2 regions of the Bradyrhizobium lablabi genome follow, and region 1 is predicted to be linked to the other one. Evidence: predicted binding sites of a transcription regulator. Region 1 holds the regulator's gene; the other holds the start of a gene.
What was found. The regulator LexA, encoded in region 1, represses DNA repair genes until DNA is damaged. The targets are predictions, from matches to a motif close to TGTTCNNNNTGTGTTCNG.
Positions count from the first base shown of each region.

Region 1 (7,269 bases):
GCGGTGCTCGCGGGCGCCGAGCCGCTCCTTGAGGAAATGGTCGCGCTCGACGCGGCCCATCATCGCGTGCTCGCGCGCGACGTCGCGGCGCTGCGCACCCAGCCGCCGCAGGCGATGTCGGCGATGGACGGCTATGCGGTGAGGTCGGCCGATGCGTCTGCGGTCGCCGCGCGGCTCAAGGTCACCGGCGAGGTCGCGGCCGGCCGGCCGTTCGAAAGAACGGTCGGTAAGGGAGAGGCGGTGCGGATTTTCACCGGCGGCGTGATCCCCGACGGCGCCGATGCCGTCGTGATCCAGGAAGATACGGTCGCCGAGGATGGCGGCATCACGATCACGGAAGCCGCGGTCGCTGGACGGCATATCCGCCCCGCCGGCATCGACTTCAAAAAGGGCGATGTGCTGCTGGCCAAGGGGACGCGTCTCGCCGACCGCGATCTCTCGCTCGCCGCCGGCATGAACTACCCGACCCTCGCCGTGCGCCGCCGGCCGAAGGTCGCCCTGCTCGCGACCGGAGATGAACTGGTGATGCCGGGCCAGACCCCCGGCCCGGGCCAGATCGTCTATTCCAACGGCTATGCACTGCGGGCGCTGGCGCGCGCCGAGGGTGCCGAGACCGTCGACCTCGGCATTGCCGCCGATACCGTGGAGGCCACCACGCAAGGCATCCGCCGCGCCCGCGAGGCTGGCGCCGACATTCTCATCACCACCGGCGGCGCGTCGGTCGGCGACCACGACCTCGTCAAGCGGTCGCTGGAGGCCGAAGGCGTCACGATGGCCTTCTGGCGGATCGCGATGCGGCCGGGCAAGCCGATGATGCACGGACGACTCGGCGCGATGCGGGTGATCGGCCTGCCCGGCAATCCCGTCTCGTCCTATGTCTGCGCGTTCCTGTTCCTGGTGCCGCTGATTCGCACATTGTCGGGCCGCGCCGACATCCACCACGCGCGAGAAACCGCGTTGCTCGGACGCGACGTCGTCGCCAACGACCAGCGCGAAGACTATCTGCGCGCACGGCTTGAGGTGCGCGACGACGGCAAACTGATCGCCACGCCGGTCAACCATCAGGATTCTTCGCTGCTTGCGAATCTCGCTGCGGCACGGGCACTTGTGATACGTCCGCCGTTTGCGCCCGCAGCTAAAGCGGGCTCGGCTTGCGACATCCTGCGGCTTCCGGACTGACGTCTCAGGGCCGCGGTTCCGACAAAAGCTGCCTCGTTGACGATTAATTAAGTGGTTGCGGAACACATATGGAACATATAGTGTCCGTTCATGATTTGTTTCGAGTCTTGGTGTCTACAAATGGGAGCTGGCTCCCCTTCGTGTTTCGCCAAGGGTCTTTCCTAGAGACGTCTCGGAATCAATCAACATGATCAAACTGAGGAACGCTCGAGATGCTCACGCGCAAACAATATGAACTCCTGCGATTCATCAGCGAACGCCTGAAGGAATCAGGCGTCCCGCCTTCCTTTGACGAGATGAAGGACGCGCTCGATCTGCGCTCGAAGTCCGGCATCCATCGCCTGATCACCGCGCTGGAAGAACGCGGCTTTATCCGCCGCCTGCCTAACCGCGCCCGCGCCATCGAGGTCATCAAGCTGCCGGAGCTTTCGGCCGCCGGTAACGGCAACAGCCGCCGCGGCTTTACGCCCTCGGTCATCGAAGGCACGCTCGGCAAGGTGCGCTCTTCGAGCGTCGGCGCGGATGATGATGGCAGCCGTCCGGTCGCGGTCCCCGTGATGGGCCGGATCGCCGCCGGTACGCCGATCGAGGCGCTGCAGACCAGAAGCCACACCATCAGCGTGCCGCCGGACATGCTCGGCTCCGGCGAGCATTACGCGCTCGAAGTGCGCGGCGATTCCATGGTCGATGCCGGCATCCTCGACGGCGACATGGCGCTGATCCAGCGCAACGAGACGGCCGAGACCGGTGACATCGTGGTGGCGCTGATCGACGACGAGGAAGCCACCCTAAAACGCTTCCGCCGCCGCGGCGCCTCGATCGCGCTCGAGCCCGCCAACACCTCCTATGAGGTCCGCATCCTGCCGCCCAACCGGGTCAAGATTCAGGGCAAGCTGATCGGGCTTTATCGGAAGTATTGAACTTCCTCTCTCCTCATGGTGAGGAGGCGCCCTTGCGCCGTCTCGAACCATGAGGCCCCAGTGCGGGCCTAATCCTTCGAGACGCGGCCAAGAGGCCGCTCCTCAGGATGAGGAGAAGAGACGTGTCCACCTCACTCCTCCCCCTGCTGATCGGCCTCCGCCGGCGTCGCGTCCACGGCCTTCGGCACAGCCGCGGGACGAACGAGCGCCGCCTCGGTCTCGCTATCGCCTGCGACCGCGGGCGACCACGGCCGGTCATAACCCTTCGGCCTCACCGCCTCGACCGCAAATCCGGCTCCGGTCCGTCGGAGCGCGATGGTGCCTTGTCGCTGCAAGCGATCGCGGTCGATCACGAGGGACGCGCACGCCGGCGGCGTTTGCCGCGCGGCCACCAAGAGCGTAGCGCGGGCGCAGTCGTCGGCGAGCCCCTCGGGCTTGAGCGACAGCGCGACAAAACCGCCATCGGCGAGCTGCGCCACGCAGCCTGAATCATCGCAGGAGACGCCCTCTGCCAGGGAAGCATCGACAGGCTGCCGCTCGTCGGCATCGGCGGCGAGCCATTCCTTCATTAAGAACGTGTCCTTTCCGGTCCGCATCAGATGCAGCCGGCCGTCTTTGCCGCGGACGCCGACATTGTGGCCGTCGCCGGAAATCAGGATATCCGGCTGCGGCACGGCGAGCGCCCACACCGTGGCGAGCACCAGCACGGCCGCACCCGACCAGCGCAGCGGCGTCCGCAACAGCCCGAGCAGGATGATCCCCGCGCTCGCCGCGATCATGGGCCCGGTCCCGAACGCCGCCATGCGGCCGATCGCGCCCGGCAGGCGAGCGACCCACTCCGTCACCACGATCATCCAGTCGATGCCGACGCCCATCAGCCACCAGAACACACCGTCGAGGCCGAACGGCATCGCGAGCAGGCCAAGCATGCCCGCCGGCATCACCACGGCTGAAACTACCGGCATCGCCGCGAGATTGGCGAGCACGCCATAGGGCGTGACGCGGTGGAAATGAAAGGCGGCATAGGGCGTGGTCGCAAACCCCGCCACCAGCGAGGCCAGCGCCAGCGTCATGATCTCGCGGCCGCCCCATAGCGCCACTTTTGCCGTCGCCGAATTGTCGGGCGAGGCAAACAAACGCGGCATGCCGATTTGCACCAGCGCCACGAGGCCGAGCGTTGCCGCAAAAGACATCTGAAAGCTCGGATGCACCAGCGCCTCCGGCGCAAGCGCCAGCACGATCATCGCGGCGACCGCGAGCGTGCGGAATGTCACCGCGCGGCGGTCGACCATGACCGCGATGAGCACCACCGCCGTCATGAAGAACGAGCGTTGCGTGGCGACCTCAGCACCCGACAGCAACAGATAAAACGCCGCCGCGGCGAGTGCTGCGGCGGCGGCCCATTTCTTGATCGGAAAGCCCGTGGTCAAAGCCGGGATCAGCGCCAGCAGCGCACGGATCGCGAAGAACACCACGCCCGCGACCACCGCCATGTGATAGCCGGAGATCGAGAGGACGTGACCAAGTCCTGAGATGAACATCGCATCATTGACCGGCGTGGTGATGGCGTCGCGGCGGCCGGTCAGAAGCGCGGTCGCAATGGCGCGCTTGTCGCCATCGAGCGTGGTCCGGATCCGCGCATCGATCGCATCGCGCAAGCCCTGCATGAACGCGGCATAGCGCAGCGCCAGCCCGCCGCTCACGGGCGGCTCAACGGTCTTGATCGCACCCGTGACAAAACCGGACGCGCCGATGCCTTGAAAGTACATGTCGCGGCCGAAATCGTAGCTGCCCGGCCGTAATGGGGAGAGCGGCGGCTGCAGCCGCGCCTTCAACTCCACAAAACTGCCGACCTCGGGCGCGGTGCCCTTGCGCACCGAGAGGCGAACCCGCTCGAGCTTCATCTGCGAACGCTGACTTTCCATCTGCGTGACGCGCAACACAAAACGGTCGGTGCGCTCGCGGATGTCGCGGGTCTCGACAAAACCCGACAGCGACACGCCAAACATCGGCCGCGCCAGCACGCCATGGGCGATGCGCGCGGTTTTCCACGTCGCCGCCGCAAAGCCCGCTGACATCGCGGCGATCATCACGGCAGCGGCAAACAGCTTCTTCCGCCGCGCGAGGTACGCGGCGAGGCAAAGCCCGATTGCGGCAGCGGCGGTGACCCAGGCCACCGGCTCATGATCGGCGGTGAAATAGAACGCGATTCCCGTGCCGAAAGCGATGGGAACCCAGGGCAACAGCCGGCCGGCCCCCGCCTCGGCCGCGATCCATTCGCGCAGGCGCGCGGCAAACGACGGCCAGATGGCAAAACCCGAAGGCGCGATGCCGGCCGCGGGCGCGATTCCGCGCGGCGGCCAGGTTCCTGCAACCCCGCGCGTCCTGGCCCCGCCCCGCTCTGCCATCCGGCTACACCCTGCAACTGACCCGGGAGCACGATGCTACCGCACGGCATCAAGCGCCCGATAGCGGAACGGATGCAGAAACCAGGGGAAAGCCGCGTCCGGGGCCTTGTGCCCTTGATGCCGGTTGCGAGACAATCACAACGGGTGGAATTTGCCTTTTAACCAAGACCTTGAAATCGAATTCTTGGAATCGAATTCTTGGAATTAGGTTCTTGGAATTAAGTTCTTGAAATAGGTTGCTGGATCAAGCCTTGGGGACAGGGGCTATGGGCAAAACGGAAGCGGGATTCGATTACGATCGTTATCACAGGCTGCTGGCGGAAGCCGTCGACGGGCCAAAACGGCTGGCGCTGATCAATCTCCTGATCGAAGAGAAGGCGAGGCAAAAGCTCTCGGAACAAGCCGTCCGCGAGCAAGTGGCGGGCCTCGGACTGGCGAAGCCGAAGTCGGACTTGCCGCGTTAACCATTCCTAACGGCCGCGCGACTAGGATTTCCGAATCAATCGGGGGTCTTCGCAAATGTCGCGCCGGATCATGCTGTCCGTCTTCGCTACCGCCGTCACCGCGATGACCGCAAGCGCCGCCGATCTTCCGACCCAGAGCCGGCTGGGAGCGATTTTCGCGGAGCCTTCGGAAGTTCGTGTCGAGGCCCGCGTCGAGGCTTATCGCGCACGCGAATATGTGGCTCCGATCATCCCGTACAATCTGCTTCCGAACCCGCCGTGGAATCGCGGCATCTATAATTACGGTTCGTCGTGGTCGTGGTATTACCCCGGCCCGTATTACGGCGGGCCTTACGTAGGATACGCCGTCCGGCTGCCCTATGTGTGCGGGCTTTACGGGTACTGCTTTTAGGTGGCGTACTCGTGATTGCTGCTTGCTCGATGAGCCATTTTCCAATCTTGCTGGTGCGGGTCATGCCGACCCCTGCGACGAGTACTTGCTGATCCGTCGTCATGTCTTCCCGTTCGCCAGCATCCTGGCGCGGATCTCGGATTTCAGCACCTTGCCTACTTTGGAACGCGGAAGGTCATCCCAGACTTCAATCTGCTTGGGCGTTTTGACGCTCCCGACCCGCTGCTTCACGAAGGCCGATACCGCGGCGACATCGACGGTGCGTCCTGCTCTCGGCTGCACCACGGCGACAACGCGTTCGCCCCACTTCTCGTCCGGCAAACCGATGACGGCACAATCCTGAATGGTTTCGTGGGCCTGAAGGGCGTTCTCAACCTCGACGGAATAGACGTTGAAGCCGCCGGTAATGATCATGTCTTTTGCGCGATCGACGATGTAAAGAAAATTGTCCGCGTCCAGGTATCCGATATCACCCGTATGATGCCAGCCGTGCACGGAGGCCTCCGCCGTTGCTTCGGCGTTCTTGTAGTACCCATCCATCACCAGCGACCCACGAACGACGATTTCGCCGCGTTCTCCGGCCGGCATCAGATTGCCCTCGCCATCCATGATGCCGACCCGAACCAGCGGCCCGACACGGCCCGCCGACGACAAACGTTCAGTCGCGATCGAACCGTCGGCATTGTAATGGTCCTCAGGCGGCATCATCGAGATCATCATCGGTGCTTCGGTCTGCCCAAAGAGCTGTGCCATCGGGCCGATCTTTTCCAGCGCCTCGGTCAGGCGCACCACCGAAATCGGGGCCGCGCCGTACCAGAAGCATTGCAGCGAGCCGAGATCAGCGCCTTCGAGCTTCGGATGATCCAGCAGCATGTAGATGACGGTTGGCGGAAGGAACGTGTGCGTGACCCGGTAGCGTGCGATCAGATCGAGGAATTCGCCGATGTCTGGATGATGCATGATAACCACCCTGCCTCCGAGCGCCATGATGGGAAAGCACAGCACACCGGCAGCATGCGGCAGCGGCGCCAGCGCCAGATAGGTCGGGCGCCCCTTGAACGGATAGCCCATCAGGGTCAGCGCAGTCATCGTTTCGATGTTGCGTCCCGAGAGCATCACGCCTTTGGGTTTGCCGGTCGTTCCGCCGGTGCCGGGTATGAGCGCAAGATCATCAACGGGATCGAGCTGAAAGGGCTGGCCGTCGACATCGGCAAGCCAACGCTCGAACGACGGCGCGAAAGATATCTCGGTGTCGAGACATACGAGCTTGCGCAGCTTCGGCAGATGAGACCTTAATTTGTCGACCATCGGCGCGAAGCCGCTGTGAAACAGCAACAGGCTGCAATCGGACGCATCGAGAATGAACTGGTTTTCTGCCGCCTCGTTGCGTGGATTGATCGGACACCAGACAGCTCCGGCGCGCGAAATGCCGAATACGCAGGCAAAGGCGGTCGGATCGTTGCCGGACAGGATCGCGACTTTCTCCCCGGGGCTAGTGCCGGAATTGGCGAGCCCGCGTGCGATCCGATAGCTAAGGCGCTGCACGTCACCATAGCTCAGGTCCTTTCCGTCCATGGTCAGACATGGCGCATCAGCACCAAGCGACGCGCCCTTATCCAAATAGTCGACAAGCCGCACGGACTACCTCCCTCCCGGAAAGAAGGCGGGTGGCGCGGTCGTACGCGCCACCGGTTGCATCAATTGTGAACCGTCAGAATTGGGTTCATCACCAGTCCGAAGCTTCGCAACTGGCCCAGCAGTTCCCGATGCCCGAACGCCTGACAGGCGGAGGCAAAGCCAACCTTCTTGGGAGCAGCCTGCAGCAGCGAGAATGCGGCGTAGGCCTGCAGCATTCCGGTCTGCTTGTAGTTGCAATTTCCGTGGATCACGCAATGGGCGCGACCAAG
Region 1 is NZ_LT670844.1:7,635,564-7,642,832, reverse strand. It holds gene B5526_RS35825 (molybdopterin molybdotransferase MoeA) at 1-1,179, shown strand, start outside; gene lexA (transcriptional repressor LexA) at 1,392-2,099, shown strand; gene B5526_RS35815 (ComEC/Rec2 family competence protein) at 2,231-4,507, opposite strand; gene B5526_RS35810 (hypothetical protein) at 4,774-4,971, shown strand; gene B5526_RS35805 (hypothetical protein) at 5,027-5,362, shown strand; gene B5526_RS35800 (AMP-binding protein) at 5,462-7,000, opposite strand; gene B5526_RS35795 (DUF5938 domain-containing protein) at 7,060-7,269, opposite strand, start outside.

Region 2 (7,269 bases), 1.8 Mb from region 1:
GCCACTTTCCATCCGGCCTATCTGTTGCGCTCGCCGTCCTACAAGCGGATGGCGTGGCAGGATTTGCGCGCCATCGCGAAAGCGCTCGCACAGGGAGCTTCGCCCTCATCCCTGAGCGCCGAGCAAATGCCCTCATCCTGAGGAGCCCGCTCTTGCGGGCGTCTCGAAGGATGGCCGCATCGGGGCCTTCATGGTTCGAGACGCGCGAAGACGCGCTCCTCACCATGAGGGGCAAGCTACGGCACCTTCGGCCGCACGATGGCCCAGCCGATCCGCAATAGCGGCTGCCGTCCCGTCACGAGCTGCTCGAACGCGCGCGGCACTTCGGGCACGAGGCCCGGAAATCGCTGTGCGATTTCGGGCGGCGGCGTGCCGACCGTATCCGATGCGCGCCACACCACGATGCCGCCGGTTTCGTTGAATTTTGCGAAGTCAAGCCATGGCGTCCGCTCCGGCGCGGTGGCGAAAAGCAGATGCGGACGGGCGGTGTCCAGCGAAATCAGGGCCGCAAGCTGGGCATCGCCGGTCACGGCTTTGAGCGGGCGATTAGTGCGCCGCTCAAAACTGTCGCCGAAGAAATTGGCAATCGCTTTCGCCGGCAGCGACGTCGCCACCTCGCCATTGCCGGTCCAGGGCAAAAAGACCGTCGCCGCAAGCGCTGCGAGCGCGGGCGCGAGAATGGCGGCCGCCCAGACCGAGCGCAGCAGGCGCTGACGCCGCAGCTGAACGAGATCGCCGGTCGCGACGATCGCGGCGAGCCCCGACATCAACAGCGCGACCCCGGCCCCGCCGGCGACACCGTCGAAATTGAAAACACCCGCGATCAGGCTTCCGGCCAGCGCCGGCGCGATTGCGAAGAAATACACGAATTCGCGCGCCAGCGGATCGACCGGCGGCCGATAGATGATCGGCGCCTCTTCCGGATTGCGCGCGAACCAGCCGGAGTTGAGCAGCATCAGCAGCACGATGCCGGAAATTGCGAGCACGAGGCCGCCGAGCAAAATTCCCCAGTGCAACGCCCTGCCGCTCAAATCCGAAAGCGCCGGCCATGGCGGCAACGCGAGCGCGTCGGCGCGGATCACCCAGATCAGATAGGGCAGCGCCAGCACGGCGACCACCAAAAGCGCGAACAGCGGATCGAACGACTGCAGCGTGCGCCGCCCGCGCGCGGTCGTGACCGCAAAGCCTGCGACCAGCAGCAACAGAACGGGTGCGGCAGAAATCGTCAAAAGCAGAAGCCCGGCGTCGATCGACCACGCGAACCAGGCGTTGCGCCGGTTCTGGCCGATCAATTGCCAGGAGTGCAGCAGCAACAGCGCCCACAGCGGACGCGCCAGCACCGCGGGACCGAACTCGAGGCTGGGCCAGCTGAAGGCTGCGACCGTCATGGTCAGGAGCACCGCGAGCACCGCCTGCTGGCCGCCGACGATGGCGCGCGCCAGCTGATACAGCGTCCAGAACATCGCGACCCCGCAAAGCTGCGCCAACAGATAGACGCCGAACACGTGATTGCCGGCGAGACGAAACGCGATATCGGCAAGCCAGAACGCCAGCGGCGGGCCGAGGTCGGTGCCGACCTGGTATTCCCGGCCGTAAGCGAGCACGGTCGCCAAGTCGCCGGGAGGGCTGCGATAGAGCATTAGCGGGATGATCAGCCACAGCGCGGCCTGAAACAGCACCACGAGCCACACCACCAGCCGCGGCCGGGCGCGGATCAGTTCGACGATCAGGGAGGTGAAACGCATGAAACGGCTGGATCGCTTTCGAAACGAGCTGACCGGCAGGAATGTCCCTCAGGGCCGAAGACGCGCACCGGACAGCGCAAATGTGCCGCCTTGGAGTGCGCGCCTCACGATTGAGGCCTAACGCTTCGAGCTGGTCAATGAGAGGGTATTAAAGCCCGCCGCCGACCGAGGCAACCGGCATCAAAGGCCGGCGGAAATCTCCGCGCTTGCCTCGGCACCCGTCAGCGTTTCCGCAAACAGGTCGGGTTCGCGTTTGACCGTCCATGGCTGATGTTTTTCCCGCGCCGCCACAACGGGTGCGAAGAAGCTTCTGTGATGCACCGACGGGCCCAGCCGGTCCAGCGCCTCGAGATGCTCCGGCACGCTGTAACCCTTGTGGGATTCGAAGCCATACCCCGGGCAATCCTGCGCCAGGGCGCGCATCAGGCGGTCGCGCGTCACCTTGGCGATGATCGAGGCCGCCGCGATCGAGACCACAATTCCGTCGCCGCCGATCACCGCGTCGCAGTCGCACGCGGTATCGAGCTTGTCGCGGCCATCGACGAAGACATGTTTGGGCATTTCCGGCAGCGCACCGACCGCGCGCGCAAGCGCCCATAGCGAGGCGCGCAGGATATTGTCGCGGTCGATCCGCGCCGGCGAGGCGAAGGCGACCGCGAAGGATGCGGTCTTGCAGATTTCCTCGAACAGTTCCTCGCGGCGCTCCGGTGTCAGCCGCTTCGAATCGTCGATGCCTTTGGGGATCCGTTTGGGATCGAGCACCACGGCTGCGGCCACCACCGGGCCCGCCAGCGGCCCGCGCCCGGCCTCATCGCAGCCGGCCACCGGCCAGACCCCGCGCTTGATCAGCGCGCGCTCGCGGCGAAAGCTCGGCGGCGCGACCGCGATCACGCCTTTTGTCGGCTTTGCGGGGTCTTTGGCGGATTTTTCCCGAATCATGCCGGGATCGTGCGCAAGCGGCGGCCGGCGCGCAACCGGGAACCCGGCGCAATTCCCGCTATTCAGTGGTGACGTTGACGCCATTCGTCGGCACCAATGCAATAAACCCGGCGTAGGCTGCGGCCGACCGGGGTCTCATCCGAATGGTAATGCATTCCAAGCTTTTGCAGCGTACCGATCGAGGCCGCGTTCTGTGCAGAGGCCAGCGCAAGCAGCCGTGGCCGCCCAAGTTGCTCGAATCCAAGAGCGAGTTGTGCCTGCCCGATTTCGGTCGCAAGACCCTTCCCCCAGGCTTCGCGCGCCAATACGAACCCGAATTCCAGATCATCATCCGCCAAAGCCTGACACGGGCTTAGCCCTGCAAACCCGATCAGCTCGCCGCTTGCCTTGTCGACCAGCGCGCACAGGCCGGTCGGCGCGGCTTTGAAATTGAAGTTTTCGCGAATGAAACTGTCCGATTCTGATCGCGATAACGCCGTGCCCGCGAACACCCAGTTCATTACTTCCGGAACGCTGAAGATTTTCTGATGCAGCCAAGGAATGTCGGCCTCGCCAACTGCGCGCAGCACCATGCGCGGAGTTGTGAGCACAACGCCGTCACTGACTGCGGATGATGGCTGCGAGTCGGGGTTCATCCGCCCATCGTAGCGCCATCCGCGGAGTTTCAGAAGGTAGGGTCACGCGCCAACCACTAAAAAAGACTCAACTGCTGTCCGCTGCGTTTCGGCCGCGCGAAATGTTCGGTGGTCAGTTTCGAACGCCGCTTGTTGAGCCCTAATTTTTCGCAGGCGATTTCGAAGCGGCGTCCGATCATCCAGGCCATCGGTCCGGTGCCCTTCATCCGCGTTCCCCATTGCGAGTCGTAATCGCGCCCGCCGCGCATGTCTCGGATCAGGGTGAAGACGTGGCGATAGCGGTCGGGATAATTGGCCATCAGCCATTCGCGGAAGAGGTCGCGCACTTCCAGCGGCAGCCGCAGCAGCACATAGCTCGCTTCCTTGACGCCGGCATGCGCGGCGGCGTCGAGAATGCGCTCGATCTCGGCATCGTTGAGCGCGGGGATCACCGGCGCCACCATCACCGTGGTCGGAATTCCGGCTTCCGAGAGTTGCCGCAGCGCCTCTAGCCGCTTCGGCGGCGTCGAGGCCCGCGGCTCCATGGTGCGCGCCAGTTTGGCGTCGAGCGTCGTCACCGAGATCGCCACTTTTGCCAGATTGCGCTTCGCCATCCGTGACAGAATATCGATGTCGCGGGTCACCAGCGCCGATTTGGTCACGATGCCGACCGGATGCGAGGCCCGATCCAGCACCTCCAGAATGCCGCGCATGATCTTGCGCTCGCGGTCGATCGGCTGATACGGATCGGTGTTGGTACCGATCGCGATCATGCGTGGTTCGTAATCCTGCGCCGCCAGTTCCTTTTCCAGAAGCTGCGGCGCATCGGGTTTTGCAAAGAGTTTGGTTTCGAAGTCGAGCCCCGGCGACAGGCCGAGAAAAGCGTGGGTCGGCCGCGCGAAGCAATAGACGCAGCCATGCTCGCAACCCCGGTAAGGATTGATCGAACGGTCGAAGCCGATATCGGGGGAATCGTTGCGGGTGATGACCTTTCGCGCCGTATCGAGCGCGACGCTGGTCTTGAACGGCGGCAACTCATCTAGGCTCTGCCAGCCGTCGTCGAAGGCTACGCGGGCTTCGGCCTCGAAACGGCCGCTGTCGTTGGATTGCGCGCCGCGGCCACGCCGCCGCTCGCGTTCGATGGCGACCGCCAGCTCGGGAAAAGGCGAAGTCGCACCCGCCGGTTCGGAGGGCGCCGTGACCGGCGGGTGCTTGAGGGCATGAGAGGATGCTCGACTCATGGGCTCTAGATAGCACGCCCTGAGAACAAATCAAGAACATCAGATTATCTTTTGCTGCCAAGCTGGGGCTGGGCAAGCGGCGGCCGCATTGCCGTAAAAAGCTGCAGCCGGCATGCTGTCTTGAATGTGACAAGATGATAATTGTGCGACGTTTTTTTAAAGCCGCTTGAGGGGATCGAAGAACTTATCAATGCTGAGCGTCATTATTCCCACCGAAGGCGTCGAGCAGCCTGCGGTAGCTACCCTCGCAGCTCTGGTGCCCGGCGCCGCCGCCGGCGTGATACGGGAGGTGCTGTTGGTCGACCGTTCGGACACCGGCGTGATTGAGCGGGTCGCCGATGTCGCGGGCTGTCGTTTCCTGCGCTTCGAGGGATCGCATGCCGCGGCGCTGGCAGCCGGCGCGCGCCAGGCCCGCTCGCCGTGGCTGATGTTCCTGCATGCGGGTGCGGTGCTGGATACGGGCTGGATCGATGAAACCACGCAATTCATCCAGCGCGTCTCCTTAAGCGACCGGCCGCGCGCCGCCATCTTCCGTTATGCCCGCTCGCCCTATGCCGAGCCAGGGCTGTGGGATGGTTTCAAATTCGTGGCAAGGATGATCAGCGGGCCGTCGGCGGATCAGGGACTGTTGATCGCACGCGAGCATTACGACCGGCTCGGCGGCTACGCGCCCGACGCCCGCCGCTCCGAGAAAAGGCTGCTCCGGCAGCTCGGCCGCGCGCGCACCGTATTGCGCAGCCGGATCATGGTTGCGTGACAGTCCCCGTCATTCCGGGGCGACGCGAAGCGGCGAACCTCAGATGTGCAATTGCACATCGGGGAATCTCGAGATTCCGGGTTCGCGCTATCGCGCGCCCCGGAATGACAAGGTTAAGCCGACGCCCCCTGCGCTTTCGGGCGGCGCAGATGTTCGTCGAGCCGCGGCATGATCTCGACGAAATTGCAGGGCCGTGTCCGGTAATCGAGCTGGGCCAACAGGATTCCGTCCCAGGCATCGCGGCAGGCGCCGGGCGATCCCGGCAGGCAGAAGATGAAGGTGGCGCCGGCAACGCCTGCGGTGGCGCGGCTTTGGACGGTCGAGGTGCCGATCTTGGCGTAGCTCAGCATATGAAACGCGATGGAAAAGCCGTCCATCCGCTTTTCGAACAGGGGCTCGACCGCCTCCGGCGTCACATCGCGGCCGGTAAAACCGGTGCCGCCGGTGGTGATGACGACGTCGACACCGGGATCGGCAATCCATCGCTTGATGATGATGCGGATCGCCTCGACGTCGTCGACGATGATCTCGCGCGCCGCGAGATGATGGCCGGCCGCGATGAGCCGCTCCGCCAGAGTGGTTCCGGATTTGTCATCCGCAAGCGAGCGCGTATCGGAAATCGTCAGCACCGCGATATTGAGCGGAATGAATTGTTTGGTCTCGTCGATCGAGGACATAGACTGCCTCCCTCTCGTCATGCCCGGCCTTGTGCCGGGCATCCACGTCTTCACTTTCTCGCGGCTGGCAAAGACGTGGATGGCCGGGACGAGCCCGACCATGACGATTAATGTCGTTATGGACTGCCCCCGCCAAACGTGTTGCAGGCCTGCACGGTGCCCTGCTGATAGCCGGTCATGAACCATTGCTTGCGCTGCGCGGCGGAGCCGTGGGTGAAGGAGTCAGGCACCACCCGCCCGGTCGCCTGCCGCTGCAGCGTATCGTCGCCGATCGCGGACGCCGTGGTCAGCGCCGCATCGATGTCGCCGGCTTCGAGGAAGCCCGGCCGCTTTTTCTCCTCGCGGTTGACCCAGACGCCCGACAGGCAATCCGCCTGCAGCTCGACCCTGACCTGCAGCGCGTTGGATTCGGCCTTGCTGCCGGCCTGCTGCTGCAGCCGCGTCACCCGCGGCAGGATGCCGAGCAGGTTTTGCACGTGATGGCCGGCCTCATGGGCGATGATATAGGCCGCGGTGAACTTGCAGGCATTGCCGGAGCAGCCGCGAAACCGCGTCTCGACCTCGCGGAAGAAGCCAGTATCGAGGAAAATCGTCTTGTCCGGCGGACAATAAAACGGTCCCATCGCCGACTGCGCCATGCCGCAGCGCCCGCCATTGGTGGCGTTGCGAAACAGCACGATTTTCGGACCGGTATAGGATTGCCCCGAGGCCTGGAAAATCTCGCTCCAGCGATCGTCGATCTCACCCAGTATGCCGGCGATCATGCTGCCCATCTCGTCGGTCGGCGCGCCGGTCTTGACCGTGCCGGACCTGCGATCGGTCTGGTAGGTCGGCGCCTGGCCGCCGCCGGTGAGAATTTGCGCGCCGCCGATCAGGATCCGCGGGTCGATGCCGAAGGCGTAACCGACCAGGCCAAGCACGATGATGGTGCCGATGCCGAGCCCGCCGCCGCCCATCGGCAGGCCGAGGCCGCCACCGCCCCCGCCACCATCATCGCCGCGACGGTCTTCGATGTCGTCGCTGCGGCGGAAGTCATCGTAACGCATGGCGGTGTTTCCTTAATCCCGGCTGCTACCAACGCGACAGTCACGTAAAATTTCCATTCCGTTAATCAATAACCCGCCCGGCAAAAATTGCCTAGTGCGGCGGCGCAGAGAACTTCCGCGCAAAACACACCGGAAACATCGATTTCCAGTGTCGTTTCGAATCGAAGTTCGCCGGGCGCGATGCTGCATGGCGGTGCGAAGCTCTCCGTCGCAGCGAACCGAAGAACCATCGCAATTTCGTTCGATAATA
Region 2 is NZ_LT670844.1:5,873,487-5,880,755, reverse strand. It holds gene B5526_RS27525 (uracil-DNA glycosylase) at 1-141, shown strand, start outside; gene B5526_RS27520 (glycosyltransferase family 39 protein) at 237-1,745, opposite strand; gene B5526_RS27515 (ribonuclease HII) at 1,926-2,684, opposite strand; gene B5526_RS27510 (GNAT family N-acetyltransferase) at 2,747-3,319, opposite strand; gene B5526_RS27505 (PA0069 family radical SAM protein) at 3,376-4,539, opposite strand; gene B5526_RS27500 (glycosyltransferase) at 4,730-5,296, shown strand; gene moaB (molybdenum cofactor biosynthesis protein B) at 5,410-5,973, opposite strand; gene ypfJ (KPN_02809 family neutral zinc metallopeptidase) at 6,090-7,019, opposite strand.
Region 2: a site for LexA is predicted at 4,561-4,578, ahead of B5526_RS27505 (PA0069 family radical SAM protein). Genes of this name have one in related genera too.